Regions from separate parts of the Streptomyces sp. NPDC088350 genome, predicted to be linked through region 3. Evidence: riboswitches for the same ligand, from Rfam matches in the RefSeq annotation. Region 3 holds a riboswitch; each other region holds the start of a gene.
What was found. A riboswitch is a leader RNA that binds a small molecule or an ion and turns the genes downstream of it on or off. The one in region 3 is predicted to bind thiamine pyrophosphate.
Positions count from the first base shown of each region.

Region 1 (7,258 bases), on a different contig from region 3:
CGCCGGGTGGGTCATCAGGGCACGGAACGGGTCCTCGCCGATGTGGCCGGAGCCGATGTTCTCGTGGCGGTCCTTGTGGGCGCCGACGACGTCCTTGGAGTCGTTGGCATGGATCAGTTTCAGCCGCCCCTCGCCGACCGTGTCCACCAGCAGGTCGAGCGTCTGGTGCATGCCGCTCGGGCCGGTCAGATCGTGCCCCGCGGCGAAGATGTGGCACGTGTCCAGGCAGACGCCCAGCTTCGGATGGGCGTCCAGCGCCTCGAAGTACGGCCCGAAGTCCCAGGTCCGTGAACAGAGCGAGGCGCCCTGACCGGCCGTCGACTCCAGGAGCAGGAAGGGATCGTCGTCGTGGGTCAACTCGTCGAGCAGCGGCAGCAGACGCTCCCGCACCTGCGCCAGCGCCACGGACCGCTCCCGCCCGCCCGTCGCGCTCCCGGTGTGCACGACCACGCCGAGCGCGCCGATCTCCCGCCCGCGCCGCAGCGAGTGCCGCAGCGACTCCACCGACTTCTCGACCGTCGCCTCGGTGTGCGAGCCGAAGTTGATCAGGTACGGGGCGTGCACGTACGCCGGGATGGACTCGGCCTCGCAGACCGCGCGGAACTCCTCGTCCTGACGCGGGTTCCCGACCGGTGTGGCCCAGCCGCGCGGGTTGGCGACGAAGACCTGCACGGTCTCGGCGGCCAGCTCACGGGCGTAGGACAGGCCCACGGAGTGGAGACCGCCGGCGACCGGGACATGGCCGCCGACCGGGTTGCGGGAGGGGAACTCGGGGGCGCTGGAAGGGGACTCGCTGCTCACCCGTCCAGGGTGTCACGCGCGCGTGCCGCCCCCGTCACCGGATGGTGATCGTGATCGTCGACCCCTTGGGGGCCTGCTCGCCCGCGTCCACGGACTGGCTCTTCACGGTGTCGCCGAACAGGCCGAGCAGACCCCGGTCCTCCTTGACCTTGAAGCCGGACTGCTCAAGGAGCTTCGTCGCGGCGTCGACCGAGGCGCCGACCACGCTCGGGACCTCGACCATCTCCGGGCCCTTGGACAGGGTCAGCGTCACCGTGTCGCCGTCGGCGGCCTGGCTGTCGCCGGCCGGGGTCTGTTGGGCGACCTGGCCCGCGTCGTACTCGGAGTTGACCTCGGTCGCCGACACCGTCACCTTCAGGCCGGCGTCCTGGAGGTCCGACTTCGCGTTGTCCAGGTCCTCACCGGTGACGTCGGGCACGTCGATCGCGGCGCCCTTGCTGACGGTCAGGGCTATCGCCGAGCCCGCGTGGCGCTCCGTGCCCGCCCCGGGGTCCGTGCTGATCACGAAGCCCTTGGGGACGCTGTCGCTGAACTCCTTGGTGACCATGCCGGCCGACAGCCCGTCCCGCTTCAGCAGGGCCTGCGCCTTGTCCAGGACGTAGCCCGTCAGATCGGGCACCTTCACGGTCTCCGGTCCGTCGGAGACGGTCAGGGCCACGGAGTCGTTGTTCCTGATGCGGGCGCCGGCCACCGGGTCGGTGCTGATGACGGTGCCGCGCTTCACGGTGTCGCTGTAGGCGTGCTTGACCGACTTGACGTCGAGACCCGCCTCCCGCAACCGCTCCTTCGCCTGCGCCTCGGTCTTCGCCAGCAGCGGCGGGACCTTGGTGAACTGGCCGGAGTTGATGTACCAGACGCCCGTCCCGACCCCGATGATCAGCAGTACGGCGGCGACGATCGCCAGCAGCCCGCGCCGGGGCCGCCGCGCGTCGCGCCGCCGGGGCGGCAGCGGCGGCCCGCTCTCGAACCGGCTGGTCCGGTTCAGCGGGTCACCGGGCTCGTCGTCCTCGTTGACGGGCAGCGGACGGGGCACGGTCAGGGAGCGCGGGATCACACTCGTGCGGTTCTCGGCGTGGGGATGTTCCGAGGCCAGCGCCTGCGGCGGCACCGCGTCCAGCTGCTCGTCGCGCAGCCCCGACCGTGCCTCGCGGACCAGACCGAACAGCGCGACCGCGTCGTACGGCCGGATGTCCGGGGTGCGCGCGGTGGCCGCGGCGACCAGCTCGTCCAGCGCGTACGCAAGACCCGGTACGACGGCCGAGGGCGGCGGGACGTCCTCGTGCAGGTGCTTGTAGAGCACGATCGCGGGGGAGTCCCCGTCGTGCGGCTTCTGGCCGGTCAGCATCTCGTACAGGACGACACCGCACGCGTACACGTCGACCCGGGGGTCGGCGGTGCCGCCCTCGATCTGCTCCGGCGCGAGATACGACACCGTGCCGAGCAGCGACCCTGTGGTGCTGGTCACCGTGTCGACTGACCTGACCAGCCCGAAGTCGGCGACCTTGACCCGGCCGTCATCCCCTATGAGCACGTTCTCCGGCTTCATGTCCCGGTGCACGAACCCGGCCCGGTGCGCGGCGCCCAGCGCGGCCAGCACCGGCTCCAGGATGTCGAGGGCGGCGCGCGGCTGCAGCGCCCCGCGCTCGCGCAGCACGTCCCGCAGGGTGCAGCCGGCGACGTACTCCATGGCCAGATAGACGTACGACCCGTCGGTGCCCTGGTCGAAGACCTGCACCACGTTCGGATGAGCCAGCCGTGCCACCGACTTGGCCTCGCGGATGAACCGGTCGACGAAGGTGGCGTCGGCCGCCAGCGTCGGGTGCATCACCTTGAGCGCGAGAACCCGGTCCAGGCGGGTGTCCACGGCCCGGTAGACCGTGGCCATCCCGCCGACGGCGATCCGCGCGTCGACGCGATACCGGCCGTCGAGCAACTGCCCGACGAGAGGGTCATGAAGGGTCGTATCCACGCAGGTGAGTGTACGAGCCGACACTGACAGCGCCCTCTTTTCGGCCAGTTTCGGGGCGGTACTGCAGCGGAGCTGTGACGCATCCCACGCACGGGCAGCCTCCCGCGGCGAGGCACCCCCACAGGAGAGGTCCACTTTGCAGCCGACCGTAAACGGGCGGCGCGCGGGTGGGAGATCAGAAGGCCGGACGTTCCGGGTCCAGCCGTGCCAGCCCCTCCGCAGGAGAAGACGCCGAGGCGAAATACCGGCGGGGGATCCGCCCCGCCCGATACGCCGACCGCCCCGCCTCCACAGCGCCCCGCATCGCCGAAGCCATCAACACCGGTTCCCGCGCCCGCGTCACCGCCGACGCAAGCATCACCCCCGCACACCCCAGCTCCATCGCGAACGCCGCGTCGGACGCCGTACCGGCCCCCGCGTCCAGAATCACCGGTACACGCGCGTGCTCGGTGATCAACTGGAAGTTGTGCGGGTTGCGGATCCCGAGCCCGGAACCGATCGGCGACCCCAACGGCATGATCGCCGCACACCCGACGTCCTCCAGCTTCCGCGCCAGCACAGGATCGTCGTTCGTGTACGGCAGCACCGTGAAGCCGTCGTCGACCAGGGTCTCGGCGGCGTCGAGCAGCTCGATCGGGTCCGGGAGCAGTGTCCGCTCGTCCGCGATGACCTCCAGCTTGACCAGGTCCGTCCCCAGCGCCTCCCGCGCCAGCCGCGCCGTCAGCACCGCCTCGCCGGCCGTGAAGCAGCCCGCGGTGTTGGGCAGCACCCGGATGCCGAGCCGCTCCAGGACGGACAGCACCGAACCGTGCACGGAAGCGTTGACGCGCCGCATCGCGACCGTCGTGAGCTCCGTCCCGGAGGCCACCAGCGCGCGCTCCAGGACGTCGAGGCTGGGCGCGCCTCCGGTGCCCATGATCAGCCGGGACGTGAAGGACGTACCACCGAGGACGAAGGGGTCGTCGGCCATGGGTCAGCCTCCTTGGACGGCGGTGAGGACCTCGACGCGGTCTCCCTCGGAGAGGGACGTCGACGGCCACTCCGCGCGCGGGACGACGGTTTCGTTGAGGGCGGCGGCCACGCCGGAGGGAGCCGGGGTCAGAGCACGCACGAGAGTGTCGAGAGCGGTGCCGGGCGCGATCTCCCGGCGCTCCCCGTTGACGGAGACGTTCATACGGGCTGCTCCAGGAGTGCTCCGGCGCCGAACCGTTTCGGCGTGAACGGGCGTGCCTCGTCCGGGAGTTCACCGGTGGCCAGCGCGTGTGCCAGGGCGTCGCCGGTGACCGGTGTGAGCAGCACGCCGTTGCGGTAGTGCCCGGTGGCCAGCAGCAGTCCCGGCAACTCGGTCGGGCCGAGCAGCGGCGCGTTGTCGGGGGACCCCGGGCGCAGTCCGGCGCGGGTCTCGGTGAGCGGGAGTTCGGTGATCCCGGGGACCAACTCGTGGGCGTCGCGCAGCAGTTCGTAGACGCCGCCCGCGGTCACCGTGGTGTCCCAGCCCAGTTCCTCGCTGGTGGCGCCGACGACCAGCTCGCCGTTCTCGCGCGGCACCAGATACACCTGGCTGCCGCGCACCACGGCCCGCACGGTCCGGTTCAGGAACGGCGCGTACCGCTCCGGCACGGTCAGCCGCAGCACCTGTCCCTTCACGGGCCGTACGGGCGGCAGGACGTCGTCCGGGACCCCCTTCAGCCGCCCGCTGAGGCTGCCGGCCGCGAGCACCACCTGGCCCGCGCCCAGCGCTTCGCCCTCGCGCGTGACGACGCCCGTGGCGCGGTCCCGCTCGACCGTGAGCCGCTCGGCCCAGGTCCGGTGGAAGACGACCCCGGCACGCTCGCAGGCGGCCACCAGCGCCCCCGCGAGCCGCCGCGGGTCGACCTGGTGGTCGCCGTCGACCCTGAGCCCCCCGCGCACGCCCGGCGCGAGCATCGGCTCCAGGCGCCGGCACTCGCGCCCGGACAGCCACTCGGAGTCGAGCCCCGACTGGTGCTGCAGGGCGTGCAGTTCGCGCAGATGGGCCCGGTCGTCGGCGTCCAGGGCGACGGCGAGGGTGCCGCAGCGCCGATAGCCGAGGTCGAGGCCGGTGAGGTCGGTCAGCTCGGCGACGAAGTCCGGGTAGCGGTGCGCCGAGGCGAGATTGAGGGCGAGCAGGGTCTGTTCGCCGTGGTGCAGTTCCGTTACGGCGGCCAGCATGCCGGCGGCCACCTGCGCGGCGCCGCCGCCCGGCCCCGGGTCCACGACGGCCGTGGCGAACCCGCGTCGCGTCGCGCGCCAGGCCGTGACCAGTCCGATGATTCCGCCCCCGACGACGAGGACGTCTGACGTACGTGCAGGCATGGGCGTCCAGCCCCTCCCTTCGCCGGCATGACCCGGATCAGGTTCGTACGGTCGGAGGCCGCCAGCCTCCCTCTCAGCCCGGTACGTCCGGACTCCCGCGAGTGCTTTACCTTGGCCAGCCTAGCCCGCCGTCGGCATTGTGGAACAGGTCACCTCACGCGCCCCCTGACTGACGAATTGTCAGGTGTCTATGGTGATCGGGTGAGCGAGCAGACGCGGGAACAGGGTGCGGTGGCGGTACGGCGCGTGGTCGTCGTCGGCGCGGGCATGGCCGGGGTGCAGACCGCCGTCGCCCTGCGGGATCAGGGCTTCACCGGCACCGTCACACTGATCGGCGCGGAACCCCATCAGCCCTACGACCGGCCGCCGCTGTCCAAGGCCGTCCTGCTCGGCAAGGCCGAGGGCTCCGCCTTCGACGTCGACTTCGAGGCGCTCGGCATCGAAGTGCGGCTGGGGCGCGAGGTGTTGGGCGTACGCCCCGCCGACCACGAACTGGACACCGCCGAGGGCCCGGTGCCCTACGACGTCCTCGTGCTCGCCACCGGCGCCGAACCGATCCGGCTGCCGGGCGCCGACGGCGTCCCCGGCGTGCATCTGCTGCGCACCCTGGACGACGCCGAGCGGCTGCGGCCGGTGCTCGCGCGGCAGCACGACATCGTGGTCGTCGGCGCGGGCTGGATCGGCGCGGAGTTCGCCACGGCCGCGCGCGAGGCGGGCTGCGCGGTGACCGTCGTAGAGGCCGCCGACCGGCCGCTCGCGGGCGCGCTGCCCGCCGAGGTGGCCGCCCCGATGGCCGCCTGGTACGCCGACGCCGGAGCCGTACTGCGGACGCACGCACGCGTGAAGCACGTCGAACCCGGCGCGGTGGTGCTCGACGACGGCTCACTGCTGCCCGCGGGCGCCGTCGTGGTCGGCATCGGCGCCCGCCCCGCCACCGCCTGGCTGACGGGCGCCGGCATCGAACTGGGCGCACACCGCGAGGTCCTGGCCGACGAGGGGCTGCGCACCTCGGTGCCGGACGTGTACGCGGTCGGCGACTGCGCCTCCTTCCCTTCGGGAAGGTACGGCGAGCGACTTCTGGTCCACCACTGGGACAACGCCCTCCAGGGCCCCCGCACGGTCGCCGCGAACATCATCGGAGAGATGCCGGCGGTCTACGACCCGGTGCCCTACTTCTGGTCCGAGCAGTTCGGCCGCTTCGTCCAGTACGCGGGCCACCACGCGTCCGCCGACACCACCCTGTGGCGCGGTGACCCGACCACCCCGGCCTGGAGCGTGTGCTGGCTGCGCGAAGGCCGTCTGGTGGCCCTCCTGGCCGTCGGCCGCCCCCGCGACCTGGCCCAGGGCCGCCGGATGATCGAGTCGGGCACCCCGATGAATCCCGAGCTGCTGGCGGACCCTTCTCTCCCGATGAAGGCCGCTATCGCCTAGTTCGAACCCCCGGGTCGGACCGGCCCGACTTCCGACTGTCAGTCCGGGATGGCACGCTGTTTACGTGACCGAGATTGACGCAAAGATCGATGCTCTCGTCCCCGCCTGGCTCACGCTGCCCGACATCGCAGAGATGCTCGATGTCGAGGTGACACGCGTGCGGCAGCTGGTCAAGGACGGCCAAGTCATCGCCGTACGCCGTGGTGAGAACCGCGCGCTGCACGTCCCCGCCGCCTTCATCGACGGGACCGAGCAGAAGGTCGTCAAGGGCCTCACGGGGACCCTGACGCTCCTGCGGGACGACGGCTTCTCCGACGAAGAGATGCTCGAGTGGCTCTTCACCCCCGACCCCAGCCTGCCCGGCACGCCCGCGCAGGCGCTGAGCGAGAATCGCGGCACGGAGGTGAAGCGCCGCGCCCAGGCGCTCGCCGTCTGACCCGCACGACCGACCGGTGTACGGGCCGCGGCCACGCTCCAGCGCGGCCCGTACGCAGGACCACCACGCAACGACAACGGGGGACACACGCATGGCCGACACCGCCGCGACCGCCGCTCGCGCGGAACTCGCCGACGCCCGGGTCTACCTCTGCACGGACGCACGTCGGCGCCAGGGCGACCTCGCGGAGTTCCTGGACGCAGTCCTGGCCGGCGGGGTCGACATCGTGCAGCTGCGCGACAAGGGCATGGAGGCCGCCGAGGAGCTGGAGCACCTCCAGGTGTTCG
Region 1 covers NZ_JBIVNL010000007.1:132,324-139,581, forward strand. The annotation lists gene ACIQBL_RS25205 (deoxyribonuclease IV) at 1-801, opposite strand, end outside; gene pknB (Stk1 family PASTA domain-containing Ser/Thr kinase) at 836-2,770, opposite strand; gene ACIQBL_RS25215 (thiazole synthase) at 2,946-3,740, opposite strand; gene thiS (sulfur carrier protein ThiS) at 3,744-3,944, opposite strand; gene thiO (glycine oxidase ThiO) at 3,941-5,104, opposite strand; TPP riboswitch at 5,102-5,213, opposite strand; gene ACIQBL_RS25230 (NAD(P)/FAD-dependent oxidoreductase) at 5,306-6,535, shown strand; gene ACIQBL_RS25235 (Rv2175c family DNA-binding protein) at 6,600-6,971, shown strand; gene thiE (thiamine phosphate synthase) at 7,063-7,258, shown strand, end outside.
Region 1: it holds a riboswitch for thiamine pyrophosphate, as region 3 does, so the genes downstream of both, thiO (glycine oxidase ThiO) here and thiC (phosphomethylpyrimidine synthase ThiC) in region 3, are expected to answer to the same signal.

Region 2 (7,258 bases), on a different contig from region 3:
ACGATGCGCCTGAGGCGCAGCAGACTCGCCCCATGCCCATCGTGCCCGACGAGCCCGCATACGGCGGACACCAGGATGACGACCGGGGGGCCGCTCGGCTGAGCGGCCCCTTGTTCCGCGACGAGACACAGCAGCCGCCGTACGACGTACGGCAGTCGCCGCCGTACGACCCGCGGACGCAGCCCTCTGACACGCCGCACGCGCTGCCCTACGAGGCGGTGCCGCAGAATCCGGAGCCCATGCCCGACGCCCCGCCACCGGCGCCCGCCCCGCAGAAGAAGAGCGCGGGCCGGGACCTGGGTGCGGCCATAGGGGTCGGTGTCGGACTCGGCGCGGTGATCATCGCGTCCCTGTTCGTCGTCAAGGCCGTGTTCGTCGGCGTGATAGCGGTCGCCGTCGTCGTGGGCCTGTGGGAGCTGACCTCGCGGCTGGAGGAGCGCAAGGGCATCAAGGCGCCCCTCGTGCCCCTCGCGGTCGGCGGCGCGGCGATGGTCGTCGCCGGATACGTCCGGGGCGCCGAGGGCGCCTGGGTCGCCATGGCGCTCACGGCGCTCGCCGTCCTCGTCTGGCGGATGACGGAACCGCCCGAGGGCTACCTCAAGGACGTCACGGCGGGCGTCTTCGCGGCGTTCTACGTGCCGTTCCTGGCCACGTTCGTCGCCCTGATGCTCACCGCGGACGACGGCGCCTGGCGGGTCATGACGTTCCTGCTGCTGACCGTGGTCAGCGACACGGGCGCCTACGCCGTCGGCTGGCGCTTCGGCACGCACAAGCTCGCTCCGCGCATCAGCCCCGGCAAGACCCGCGAGGGCCTGTTCGGGGCGGTGTCCTTCGCGATGGTGGCGGGCGCGCTGTGCATGGAGTTCCTGATCGACGACGGCAGCTGGTGGCAGGGCCTCCTCCTGGGCCTCGCGGTCGCGGCCAGCGCCACGCTGGGCGACCTCGGCGAGTCCATGATCAAGCGGGACCTCGGCATCAAGGACATGGGCACGCTGCTGCCGGGGCACGGCGGCATCATGGACCGTTTGGACTCCTTGCTGCCGACGGCTCCGGTGGTGTGGCTGATGTTCGTGCTCTTCGTCGGGTCCGGCTGAAAGGCCGCCACAAAACCAGCTGACCTGCTGTTTTGCGTACGAGGGGCTCGTTGTCCACAGGGCGGCGAGTCCCTCTTCGTATGTCTGCGACACTGGTAGGGCCATGCCTAAGCCCGGAGAACTCACATTCGTCGCCCCCCGCGGAGCCAAGAAGCCCCCGCGGCACCTTGCCGATCTCACGCCCGCCGAGCGCAAGGAAGCCGTCGCCGCGATCGGGGAGAAGCCGTTTCGCGCCAAGCAGCTCTCGCAGCACTACTTCGCGCGGTTCGCGCACGACCCGGAGCAGTGGACCGACATCCCCGCCGGTTCGCGCGCCAAGCTCCAGGAGGCGCTGCTTCCTGAGCTGATGACGGTCGTGCGGCATCTGTCGACCGACCAGGACACCACCCGTAAGACGCTGTGGCGGCTGTTCGACGGGACGCTCGTCGAGTCCGTGCTGATGCGGTACCCGGACCGGGTGACCATGTGCATCAGTTCGCAGGCGGGCTGCGGGATGAACTGCCCGTTCTGCGCGACCGGACAGGCCGGACTCGACCGGAATCTCTCCACCGCCGAGATCGTGCACCAGATCGTCGACGGTATGCGGGCGTTGCGCGACGGCGAGATTCCCGGCGGACCCGCCCGCCTCTCCAACATCGTCTTCATGGGCATGGGCGAGCCCCTCGCCAACTACAAGCGGGTCGTCCAGTCCATCCGCGCCCTGACCGACCCGGAGCCGGACGGCCTCGGCCTCTCGCAGCGCGGGATCACCGTCTCGACGGTCGGACTGGTCCCGGCGATCCACCGCTTCTCCGACGAGGGCTTCAAGTGCCGGCTCGCGATCTCGCTGCACGCGCCCGACGACGAGCTGCGCGACACCCTGGTCCCCGTGAACACGCGGTGGAAGGTGCGCGAGGTCCTCGACGCCGGCTGGGAGTACGCGGCGAAGTCGGGCCGCCGCCTGTCCATCGAGTACGCGCTGATCCGCGACATCAACGACCAGGCGTGGCGCGGTGACCGCCTCGGCCGCCTCCTCAAGGGCAAGCCCGTGCACGTCAATCTCATCCCGCTGAACCCGACGCCTGGCTCGAAGTGGACCGCCTCCCGTCCCGAGGACGAGAAGGCGTTCGTCGAGGCCATCGCGGCCCACGGGGTGCCGGTCACCGTCCGGGACACCCGGGGCCAGGAGATCGACGGAGCGTGTGGCCAGCTCGCGGCCACCGAGAGGTAACCTTCACTCGTACGACCTGTACGTACATCTTCATATCCGACAGGGGAGCGCGCAGCGCTGAGAGTGCGGCAATCGGGCCGCAGACCCTCTGAACCTCGCCCAGGTCATTCTGGGTAGGAAGTTCGGTCATCACCGTGAACACCAAGAAGTACTGTGCTGTCCTCGTCGGCCTCGGCCTGGTCACGCTCTCCGCGTGCGGGTCGGGGTCGGACCAGGGCGGCGGCTCCGGATCCGACAAGACCGTCACCCTCGTCAGCCACGACTCGTGGGCCGTCTCGAAGAGCGTCCTCAAGGACTTCGAGAAGCAGTCCGGCTACACCGTCAAGGTCCTCAAGGACGGCGACGCCGGACAGGCCGTCAACAAGGCGATCCTCACCAAGGACAACCCCCAGGGCGACGTCTTCTTCGGCGTCGACAACACCCTGCTCTCCCGTGCGCTCGACAACGGTCTCTTCCAGTCCTACGACGCGAAGGGCTCGGCCACCGTCAAGCCCGCGTACCGCGTCGACGAGACCAAGCACCGGGTCACCCCGATCGACACCGGCGACATCTGCGTCAACTACGACACGGCCTGGTTCAGCAAGCACAAGCTGACCCCGCCGACCTCGTTCGCGGACCTGGTCAAGCCCGAGTACAAGAACCTCCTCGTCACCGAGAACGCCGCCACCTCCTCACCCGGCCTCGGCTTCCTGCTCGGCAGCGCCGCACAGTACGGCGACGACGGCTGGCAGGCGTACTGGACGAAGCTCAAGGCCAACGGCGTGAAGGTCGTCGACGGCTGGGAGCAGGCCTACGACCAGGAGTTCTCCGGCTCCGCAGGCGGCAAGAAGGCGGGCGGCGACCGGCCCCTCGTCGTCTCGTACGCCTCCTCGCCGCCCGCCGAGGTCATCTACGGCGACCCGAAGCCGACCACCGCGCCCACCGGGGTGTCGTACGGCACCTGCTTCCGGCAGACCGAGTACGCGGGACTGCTCAGCAACGCCCAGAACACCAAGGGGGGCAAGGCCTTCATCGACTTCCTGCTCACCAAGGAGTTTCAGGAGGACATGCCGCTCAACATGTTCGTCTACCCGGTGATCGAAGGCGCCCAGGTGCCGCAGGAGTTCGTGAAGTACGGCCGCCAGGCCCCGGACCCCGCGACCATGGCGCCCGCGAAGATCGCCGCCGACCGCGACCAGTGGGTCAAGTCGTGGACCTCGCTCGTACTGAAGTAGCTGAAGCAGCCCCGCGGAGGTCCTCCCGTAAGGGCAGCGCGACGCGGCTCGGCCTCATGGCCCTGCCCGTCGCGTTCTTCGCGGTGTTCTTCGCCTACCCGGTCGCCGCGATCGTCGCGCGCGGTCTCAAGGTCGACGGCGCCTGGCAGTGGGGCCGGATCGGGGACGTGCTCGCGCAGTCCGACATCCGGCACGTCCTGTGGTTCACCACCTGGCAGGCGCTCGCGTCCACCGCGCTCACGCTGCTGATCGCGCTCCCCGGCGCGTATGTCTTCGCGCGCTTCGACTTCCCGGGCCGGCAGGTGCTGCGGGCCGTCGTGACGGTCCCCTTCGTGCTGCCGACGGTCGTCGTCGGTACGGCGTTCCTCGCGCTCGTCGGCCGGGGCGGACTCCTCGACGACCTGTGGGGCGTACGGCTGGACACCACCGTGTGGGCCATCCTGCTCGCGCACGTCTTCTTCAACTACGCGGTTGTCGTACGGACGGTGGGCGGCCTCTGGGCCCAGCTCGACCCGCGTCAGGAGGAGGCCGCGCGGATGCTCGGCGCTTCCCGGCTCCGGGCCTGGCGGAAGGTGACGCTGCCCGCGCTCGCGCCCGCCGTGGCCGCCGCCGCGCTGATGGTCTTCCTCTTCACCTTCACGTCCTTCGGCGTGGTGCAGATCCTCGGCGGCCCGACCTTCTCGACCCTCGAAGTGGAGATCTACCGCCAGACCTCCGAGATCTTCGACCTGTCCACGGCGGCCGTGCTGACGATCGTCCAGTTCGTCGCGGTGGGCGCGATCCTCGGCGTCCACTCCTGGACGGTACGACGCCGGGAGACGGCCCTACGGCTCGTGGACCCGTCGGTGACCGCACGGCGCCCGCGCGGGGCCGGCCAGTGGGCCCTGCTCGCCGGGGTCCTCGTCTCCGTCCTCGTACTGCTCGTGCTGCCGCTCGCCGTGCTGGTGCAACGGTCCCTGGACTCACCGGACTTCGGCTACTACCGGGCGCTGACCCACGACGACGGCGGCACGTTCCTGGTCCCGCCGATCGCCGCGATCGGCAACTCGCTGGAGTACGCCGTCGCCGCCACCGCCATCGCGGTGGTGATCGGCGGTCTCGCCGCCGCGGCTCTGACCCGGCGCGACGCGGGCCGCCTGGTGCGGGGCTTCGACGCGCTGCTGATGCTGCCGCTCGGGGTGTCGGCGGTCACGGTCGGCTTCGGCTTCCTGATCTCGCTCGACACACCCCCGCTGGATCTGCGGAGTTCATGGATCCTGGTGCCGCTCGCGCAGGCGCTGGTCGGCGTCCCCTTCGTCGTACGGACGATGCTGACCGTACTGCGGGCGGTGGACGGGCGGCTGAGGGAGGCGGCGGCCGTGCTCGGGGCATCGCCGTGGCGGGTGTGGCGCGAGGTCGATCTGCCGTTGGTGCGGCGGGCGTTGCTGATCGCCGCCGGGTTCGCGTTCGCGGTGTCGCTGGGGGAGTTCGGGGCGACCGTGTTCATCGCGCGGCCCGACAACCCGACCCTGCCGGTCGCGGTGGCCCGGCTGCTGTCCCGGCCCGGTGATCTCAACTACGGCCAGGCGATGGCCCTTTCGACGATTCTGATGGTGGTGTGCGCGGTGGCTCTGCTGGTGCTTGAGCGGCTGCGCACCGACCGGACCGGGGAGTTCTGATGCTGCTCAGTCTCGCGGGTGCGACCGTACGGTTCGGTGGGCGGCCCGTGCTGGACACCGTCGACCTGGGTGTCGCCGAGCACGAGATCGTGTGTGTGCTCGGGCCCAGCGGCAGCGGCAAGTCGACGCTGCTGCGGGTGGTGGCCGGGCTGCAACCACTCGACTCCGGGCGGGTGTTGCTCGACGGACGCGACCAGACCGGAGTGCCCGCGCACAAGCGCGGGGTGGGTCTGATGTTCCAGGACCATCAGCTGTTCCCGCAGCGGGACGTGGCCGGCAACGTCGCCTTCGGGCTGCGGATGCACGGGGCGTCGAAGAAACAACAGGACGCCCGGGTGGGCGAGTTGCTCGACCTCGTCGGACTGCCGGGTGCCGCCCGCCGTGCCGTCGCCGGGCTGTCCGGGGGCGAGCAACAACGGGTCGCGCTCGCCCGCGCCCTCGCGCCCCGCCCCCGTCTCCTCATGCTCGACGAACCGCTCGGCCAGCTCGACCGGTCACTGCGGGAGCGGCTGGTCGTCGAACTCCGGGAACTGTTCGGGGTGTTGGGCACGACCGTGCTCGCGGTCACGCACGACCAGGGCGAGGCGTTCGCGCTCGCGGACCGGGTCGTGGTGATGCGGGACGGGCGGATCGCCCAGTCCGGTACGCCACTTGAGGTCTGGCAGCGCCCCGCCGACGAGTTCGTCGCCCGTTTCCTCGGCTTCGACAACGTGGTGGAGGCGACAGTCGCGGGAGAGGCCGCCGACACCCCCTGGGGCAAGGTGCCGGTCCCCGAGGGCGCCCCCCAGGGCACCCACCCGCTCCTCGTACGCCCCGCGGGCGTACGACTGTTGCCCGCCGACGAGGGCCTGCGCTGCACGGTCGCCGCCCGCACCTTCAAGGGCACCCATGTCGCCGTACAACTGCAGCCGGAGGGCGCGCCGAGGCTGGAGGCGGCCTGCGCGCTGCGGGAGGCGCCGGAGGTCGGGGGCACGGTCGGGGTGGAGTTCGACGCGGCCGAGATCGTCGTACTCGGCGACGCCTAGGGCCTGTCCGGCGGATCCTGTCGCAGACGCGGACATGCGTGTGGCCCGCCCCCACGAACCGGACGGGCCACAACAAGAGCAACAGCGGGTGGATCAGCGGCCGTTGGCCGCGCCGCGGCGACGCATGCCGAAGTAGACGGCTCCGCCGCCCACGACGACGAACGCGCCCGCGATACCGGCGATCATGCCGGTGTTGGAGTTGGCACCGGTCTCGGCGAGGTTCGAGCTGCCGGCCGCGGGAGACGGCGCGTTGTCCGTCGTCGCGGGGGCGGTGCTGCTGCTCTCCGAGGCCGACGGGGTCGGGGTGTCGGACTCGGCCGGGGTGGAGGCGGTCTCCGACGGCGTCGGAGAGGCCTCCGTCGGGGTGGGGCTGGGGGACTCCGTCGCGCATGCCTTGGACGGGGTGGTCAGGAGTTCCGTGAGGTCCTTGTCGAGGCCGTTGGCGGCCGAGACGTGGACGCGGTAGACAGCGTTCGGCTGCCAGTCCTCGGCGAAGGAGATGGTGACACCCTCGGCCGAGCCCTTGACCGTCTGCTCGCCCACCTTGCGGACATCGGCGCTGTTGTTCTCCAGGAACACCGTAACGGTGGCCTCGGTGCCGCCGGCGTCCTTGTCGGTGACGTGGATGACACCCTTGGAGCCGTCACAGGTGGCCTCGGCGGAGAACTCTTTGATGTTGCAGGCGAGCGCGTTGCCCGCGAATCCGAGCGCGAGTGCGGCCGAGGCGGACGCGACACCGAGGATGCGTACGGAACGTCGAGATATGGACACGTTTGCCCTTCACGGGATGTGCAACTGCGGGGGGTGTAAGGGGGAGATGAGGCAGCGGGTGAGGCATCACCACCCCCAGGAGTCTCACTGGTCTATAAGTGCTGCGTAAGCAGTGTCAATGCATATGCGGTGTGCGGCAGTTGCCTTTACCTGTGTTTTACACAGTGAGGCGTTTCAATGCCTCCGGAGCCTCCTCGATCCGGTCAACGAGGGCGATACGGGCCTCCATTGACCGTTCCCGGGCAAGTGCACGCAGGAGCGGCCACGCGGGCAGCCGCTCCGTCCA
Region 2 covers NZ_JBIVNL010000011.1:86,409-93,666, reverse strand. The annotation lists gene ACIQBL_RS34590 (phosphatidate cytidylyltransferase) at 1-1,094, shown strand, start outside; gene rlmN (23S rRNA (adenine(2503)-C(2))-methyltransferase RlmN) at 1,198-2,304, shown strand; TPP riboswitch at 2,336-2,442, shown strand; gene ACIQBL_RS34580 (thiamine ABC transporter substrate binding subunit) at 2,439-3,518, shown strand; gene ACIQBL_RS34575 (ABC transporter permease) at 3,575-5,176, shown strand; gene ACIQBL_RS34570 (ABC transporter ATP-binding protein) at 5,176-6,201, shown strand; gene ACIQBL_RS34565 (LAETG motif-containing sortase-dependent surface protein) at 6,295-6,972, opposite strand; gene ACIQBL_RS34560 (LOG family protein) at 7,130-7,258, opposite strand, start outside.
Region 2: it holds a riboswitch for thiamine pyrophosphate, as region 3 does, so the genes downstream of both, ACIQBL_RS34580 (thiamine ABC transporter substrate binding subunit) here and thiC (phosphomethylpyrimidine synthase ThiC) in region 3, are expected to answer to the same signal.

Region 3 (7,258 bases):
AGCACTACGTGAAGGTCCGCGAGGAACTGCGCCATCCGGCGTCGTCCACCCCGTCGTCCGTCGGCGAGACCGGCTCCGCGGAGCCGGACGCCGCGGGTGCGATGGGGCTCGCCACCACCCTGGGGGAGGCTGCCGAGGGTGCGGGTGCCGTCGCCGTCGCCGCCGTCCTCACCCCCGTCCTCGCCGGCACGGCCGCGGCGATCTTCCTGCTCGTGGGCTACATCCTCAAGATGCTCACCCCCGAACCGGCGTTCGCCCAGACCATGCTCACCGCCGGATGGGTGTTCGGCGCCATGACGGCCGCGGCGATCCTCGTCGCCGCCGTCGGCCTGCTGCTCACCGCCCTGCGCAACCGGCCCTCACCCGACACCGGCCCCTACGGCGAGTCGGGCGGCGAAGTGGCCCGGGCCAGGGATGCCTGGCACGACGCCCTCCTGGAACGCGGCATCCTGCCGTTCCTCCAAGAGGCGCTCGCGACTCCAGGAGCGGCACCAGTGCGCCGTACGACGCCCCCGGGCCCGAGTCGCATGCCGCACCTCGGCTACGACCGCCCCGGCTTCTCCAGCCCCGACGACGGCCCGGAGCCGGGCCACCGCCCGAGCTTCAGCAGCCCGGACTTCAGCAGTCCGGATTTCGGGGGGCCCGAGCACGCGCCGGAGTAGCCCCTCGGCTTGCGCCCCCACCCAGGGGAGCGCAAGCCGAACACCCGGTCACAGGGGCCGCGGAGCCGTGCCCTCGTCGAACTCTCCCCGACTCCCCGCCCTGCTCACGCCGGATGTCGCGGGAGATCTTCATTGAGGACAGCTACACCCATGAAATGCCGTATGGCAGGTCGTACCGCCTATTACGCGTTGTGGGCGGGCAGCTCAGCCGCGCTGACGATGCCACGGACTCCAAGGTTCGATCGGCAGTGGTCACTGGCTTGGTCGACGATCACGCCGCAACCGCCCCAGCGACTGCCACACTCTTCGACCATCAACCGGACAGCTGTCGCCTGACTGCCAGTCTCGATCCAGTCGTCAACCATCAGCACCAAGTCCGTCGGGGTCAGCGACGCCCTTTGAAGGCGTAGCTCGTGGCGGATGCCGCGGTAATCGGGAGCGGTCTGCCGGACGGCCTTCACGCCCGGAAAGAGTCCGGCTTGCTTGCGCACCGGGACGAATCCGACCCCAAGTTCGATGGCGGCTGCCGCCCCGAGCAGGAATCCTCGGGACTCGATGCCACAGACAGCCGTGATGTCGTCCTGTTTGAACGGGTCCACCAGACCACGGACAACCAGGGCGAGCGCCTTGGGGTCGCGGAAGATCTTCCACACATCGGCGTGGCCGTCGATCCACTGGAAGTGCTCAAGCGTGAGGCTGCGCGCAGTGGTCGACATGGTCGCGAGTCTCGTGTCCCCCTGTCAGCTGGGCAACTCAATATGCGGTCGACACCACCAACCACCACCGGACCCACCGGCGTCCACAAACAGTTGCGACGAAACGCCGCCCCGACAGCGGAGCTTCTCGGAGCGGCGCTCGTGTGAGCGTCAGTCAGCGAGCGGCAGGTACACCCGGCTCCCGCTGGCCGCGAACTCCTTCGACTTCTGCAGCATCCCCTCGGCGACCTCCTCAGCCGTCGCCCCCGCAGCCGCCGTACCACCGAACTGCGCTGTGATGCTTTGGCTGATCTTCATCGAGCAGAACTTCGGCCCGCACATCGAGCAGAAGTGCGCCGTCTTGGCCGGCTCCGCCGGAAGCGTCTCGTCGTGGAATTCCCGTGCCGTGTCCGGGTCGAGGGCCAGGTTGAACTGGTCCTCCCAGCGGAACTCGAAGCGGGCGTCGGACAGCGCGTCGTCCCATTCCTGCGCACCGGGGTGCCCCTTGGCGAGGTCGGCTGCGTGGGCGGCGATCTTGTAGGTGATGACGCCGGTCTTGACGTCGTCACGATTGGGCAGGCCCAAGTGCTCCTTGGGCGTGACATAGCAGAGCATGGCCGTGCCCCACCAGGCGATCATCGCGGCACCGATGCCGGAGGTGATGTGGTCGTACGCCGGCGCGACGTCCGTCGTCAGCGGGCCGAGCGTATAGAACGGAGCTTCATCACAGATCTCCTGCTGAAGGTCGATGTTCTCCTTGATCTTGTGCATCGGGACATGTCCCGGGCCCTCGATCATGGTCTGTACATTGAAACGCTTCGCGATCGTGTTGAGTTCCCCGAGCGTCCGCAACTCCGCGAACTGCGCCTCGTCGTTGGCGTCCGCGATCGACCCCGGCCGCAGGCCGTCACCCAGCGAGTAGGTGACGTCGTAGGCGGCGAGGATCTCGCACAGCTCCTCGAAGTTCTCGTACAGGAAAGACTCCTTGTGGTGCGCCAGGCACCACGCCGCCATGATCGAGCCGCCGCGCGAGACGATGCCGGTCTTGCGGTTCGCCGTCAGCGGTACGAACGGCAGCCGCACGCCCGCGTGAACCGTGATGTAGTCCACACCCTGTTCGGCCTGTTCGACGACCGTGTCCTTGTAGATCTCCCAGGTCAGCTCCTCGGCGCGGCCGTCGACCTTTTCGAGCGCCTGATAGAGCGGCACCGTGCCGATGGGGACGGGGGAGTTGCGCAGCACCCACTCGCGGGTGGTGTGGATGTTGCGGCCGGTGGACAGGTCCATGACCGTGTCGGCGCCCCAGCGGGTCGCCCAGGTCATCTTCTCGACCTCCTCCTCGATGGAGGAAGTGACCGCGGAATTGCCGATGTTGGCGTTGACCTTCACCAGGAACCGCTTGCCGATGATCATCGGCTCGATCTCGGGATGATTGACGTTGGCTGGCAGCACCGCCCGCCCGGCCGCGATCTCCTCCCGGACCACCTCGGGCGAAACGTTCTCCCGTACGGCCACGAACTCCATCTCGGGCGTGATCTCGCCCCGTCGCGCGTAGGCGAGCTGCGTGACCGCCACGCCGTCGCGTCCGCGTCGCGGCTGACGAGGCCGCCCGGGGAAGACCGCGTCGAGGTTGCGCAGCCCACCGCGCGGTGAGGTGTGCTTGATTCCGTCGTCCTCGGGGCGAACGGGACGGCCCGCGTACTCCTCGGTGTCGCCGCGGGCGATGATCCAGTTCTCCCGCAGCGGCGCCAGCCCCCTGCGGACATCGGTGTCGACGAGCGGATCGGTGTACGGGCCGGAGGTGTCGTACAGCGTCACCGACTCCCCATTGGTGAGGTGCACCTGACGGACCGGCACCCGCAGATCGGGGCGCGAGCCCGCGACGTACCCCTTGTGCCAGCCGATGCGCCGCTCGGCCTCCGTCGGCTTTCCGTTCGCCGCGGACTGCTCGGCCTCTGTGGACTGCCCGGCCCGCGCGAACTCTTCGCCCGGAATGGGCTGTTCGTCCTGGCTGAAGGCAGACGTGCGTACGTCCTTGTTGGTCATGAGACCTACTCCCTACGCCGGCATTACCCGGTAACAGGTTCGGCGGTCGACGCAGCGGCTTCCGTCAGCCGATGTTTCATGTGAAACATCACTCGATTCAGGTGACGTTTCCCGTGAAACATCGCAGAGACGAAGGTCAGCGCCCTCTCAGCCCGGTGCTCCGAGCTCCCGCGTGTGCAAAGGTGCCTCCACGCTAGCGTCATAAGTGGCGCGGTGAACAGTGGGCCTCCGGCGTTCTTGCGATGATCGGGCGGTGACCACGACGCAGCAGCCCCCGTACCCGCCGACCGGGCCGCCCCATGGCCACGACCACGGTCCCGGAGGCGACCACGGCCACGGGTCCGGGGACGACCATGGTTCCGGATCGGGTTCCGGGGACGACCACGGCTCCAGCGGGGACGGCGGACACGGTTCCGGTGCGGGCGGCGGACACGGTCATTCCCACAGTCACGGCCCCGCCGCCCCCGTCTCCCGGCATCTCCGAAAGGTCATCGCGGCGATCCTGATCCCGTTCACCGTGGCGGTCGTGGTCGGCATGGTGGTGCTGTGGCCCGGCGGCGCCCCGTCGCACAAGCGCACCGGGGTCGGCTTCGACCGGCAGACGCAGCAGGCGACGGTCACCAAGGTCGTCAGCGTGAGCTGCGCGTCGGTGAACGCCTCGGGCGGGAGCGCGACCGGGGACACCTCCACCGCCGAGGGCTCCTCCGCCCAGCAGGAGGCGGGCGGCACCTGCAAGAAGGCCACGGTCACGGTCGGCACCGGCAAGGACAAGGGCCGTACGTTCACGGAGATCGTGCAGCCCGACCAGTCACGGCAGTTGCATCAGGGCGAGAAGGTCGTGGTCGCGTACGAACCCTCCGCGCCCCGGGATCTGCAGTACTCGGTCGCCGATGTGAACCGCAAGTTCCCGATGGCGCTGCTCGCCGGCATCTTCGCGCTGGCCGTCGTGGTGGTGGGACGGCTGCGCGGTGTCATGGCACTGATCGCGCTGGCCATCAGCTTCATGATCCTGAACTTCTTCATCCTGCCCGCAATCCTGCACGGCTCGAACCCGCTGATCGTGGCGGTGGTCGGGTCGAGCGCCATCATGCTGATCGCCCTCTACATGTGCCACGGCCTGTCGGCCCGTACATCGGTGGCGGTGCTCGGCACGCTGATGTCGCTGGTGCTCATCGGCGTCCTGGGGTCGGTGTTCATCGGCTGGGCCGCGCTCACCGGTAACACGGACGACAACACGGGCCTGATCCATGGCCTTTACCCGTCGATCGACATGAGCGGTCTGCTCCTCGCCGGCGTCATCATCGGTTCGCTCGGTGTGCTCGACGATGTGACGGTCACGCAGACATCGGCGGTCTGGGAGCTGCACGAGGCCAACCCGTCGATGGGCTGGCGCGGGCTGTACCGCGCCGGCATCCGTATCGGCCGCGACCACATCGCCTCCGTCGTCAACACGCTCGTCCTCGCCTACGCGGGCGCCGCCCTGCCTCTGCTGCTGCTTTTCTCCATCGCGCAGAGCAGCGTCGGGGCGGTCGCCAACAGCGAGTTGGTAGCCGAGGAGATCGTGCGCACGCTGGTGGGTTCGATCGGCCTGGTCGCGTCGGTACCGGTCACCACGGCCCTCGCCGCCCTGGTGGTCTCGGCGGACCGACCGGGACCCGAGAAGGCTCCGGCGGGAGGACGGGCAGCGGCTACGGCGGGAGCACCGGCGGCGGCTACTGCGGCGCCGGGCGCCAAGCCCGCACCGGCACGCGGCGGGAAGGGCCGGCGCCGCAAGCACTGAGGACGGCGAGAACCGCCGCGCAGAGCTGAGCAGAAGCGTTACGCCAGCTAATCGGCCCAACACCGCCGTGACAGCGCTTCAGCCGGCGCTCTGTTCCTCTGCCAGGATGCGGTCCAACGCCTCGTCGAGGTGGGCGTCGAAGTCCGCGAGGGCACGCTCCTGACCGAGCGGAACCAGCCGGTCGGTGCGGTCGAGGAACGCCACGAGCGGTGCCGCGCCGGTGCGGAACAGCGCGTGGTCGCTGCCCACCTGAAGCCGGATCAGCACCTCGCCCAGCGTCTCGGGATCGACGGGGGCGATGTGCACATCCCCTTCCCCGCACGGCCTGCCCACCCCGTCGATCAGCAGCTCCCGGCCGAAGGTCCAGGTCACCGGGGCGTCCCCCGGCAGATGGAAGGTCAGCCGCACGGCGTACGGATCGCATGTCTCGTAGCCCAGTTCGACCGGGATACGGAAGGAGAGCTCCTCGGAGACGAGGAAGCTCATCATGACCTCTGCCTGTACGGACTCGCGCATCGCCTATCCCGTCAATTGCCGCCGACTGGCTGGGAATGATCCCTGTGACACTGAAGGAATATTGCTGAACGTGCACGGCAGATCACAAGGAGTAATTTTTCAGATGCTGATAGAGAGCGCGAGCGACCCCACAAGCCTGCCGACCTCGGTCTGCAGTTGCCGGGCCGCGGCCGGCAGCCGTTCGGCCTGATGCGCGGGCAGGGAGATGGCCATCGTGGCGGCCGTGGTGCCGAGCGTGATCGGAATCGCCGCGCAGACCGTCCCCAGCGCGTACTCCTGACGCTCCACCACCGGCTCCATCCGCCGCATCCCGTCCAGGCGCCGCAGCAGGGAGTGGCCGTCCCGCACGGTGTACGGGGTGAGGGACCGCACGGGGAAACGGTCGAGGTGGTCGCGCCGGGCCTCCTCGTCCAGCTGAGCCAGCAGACACTGCCCGATCGCGTGCGCGTGCCCCGTCTCACGGAAGTCGGCCCACTCCTCGACCGCCGGATTGCCCGGGGTGTCGGAGACGCACATGACCTCGATCTCGCCGTCGCGGTACATCGCGTAGTAGACCGGTACGCCGATCGAATCCCGCCAGGCCGCCAACGCGTCGACGATCGTGCTGCGACGTTTCTCCTGTGCTCCGCTGCTGCTCAACCGCTCGGCCGCTTCTCCGAGGAAGAACAGCCCTTTGTCGCGGCGGAGATAGCCCTCGTGCACGAGGGTGCGCAGCAGGTGGTACGCCGTGGGAAGGGCGAGGCCGGTCTCACGGGCCAGTTGTTTGGCGGGGGCTCCGTGCTCGTGCCCGGCGACGGACTCCAGCAGGCGCATCGCCCGCTGCACGGATCCGATGAGGGTGGCGGCGGACTGATGCTGGTCGGGAGCCGGCACGGAGCGCTGCTGCGGCGGGGCCGCCACCGGGCGCGGCTGCCGCGCGGAGGCCGTCAGGGGTCGTGGCTGAGGGGGTGGGACGGGCTGGGTGGGGGGTGCGTGTGGTTCTACGGGTGCGGTGTCAACCGTGGCCAAGGGTCACTCCCGGAGCGCGAGGGGGCAGCCCGTGCGGGGAACACGGGGAGGGGGTGCGCCGCCCGCGGGGTTCGTCCCCGCGTCGAATTCCGGACTTTAACCGCCCGCCACCGCCCGCAGACGGCCTGTCCGGAAAACTTCCCTCCCCCGAGGGAACCGGTGATTCCTGTTACCGATCACCGGTTGCCCAGCAGGGCCTCACCAGTCGCTGCGTGAGGAGGAGCTCGCCGTGAACTTCCGCACGACGTAGATCAGTCCGCCGACCAGCGCCACGAAGACCAGCACCTTGAAGAGCAGGCCGACGATGATGCTCACGACGGCCGTTATCAGGCTGCCGAACACGACCAGGGCGATGACCGGCACCGCGACCCACTTCACCCACCACGGCAGTCCGCCGAAGATCTCTCGCATTGCCCTCGTCCTTTGCCTCTCCGCCCGTCGCTCGTACCGGGTCCTGTCGGTGTCCGGCACTCCTGTGCCGGATCTCTGATGTCCTGCACCCGATGCTAGGGCGGGCGACGGCCGAACGGGGGCCTCGCAGCCCTTGTCCT
Region 3 covers NZ_JBIVNL010000012.1:83,296-90,553, reverse strand. The annotation lists gene ACIQBL_RS36320 (hypothetical protein) at 360-593, opposite strand; gene ACIQBL_RS36315 (phosphoribosyltransferase) at 845-1,378, opposite strand; gene thiC (phosphomethylpyrimidine synthase ThiC) at 1,529-3,403, opposite strand; TPP riboswitch at 3,396-3,585, opposite strand; gene ACIQBL_RS36305 (YibE/F family protein) at 3,657-5,183, shown strand; gene ACIQBL_RS36300 (SsgA family sporulation/cell division regulator) at 5,262-5,699, opposite strand; gene ACIQBL_RS36295 (IclR family transcriptional regulator) at 5,799-6,707, opposite strand; gene ACIQBL_RS36290 (DUF5326 family protein) at 6,906-7,118, opposite strand.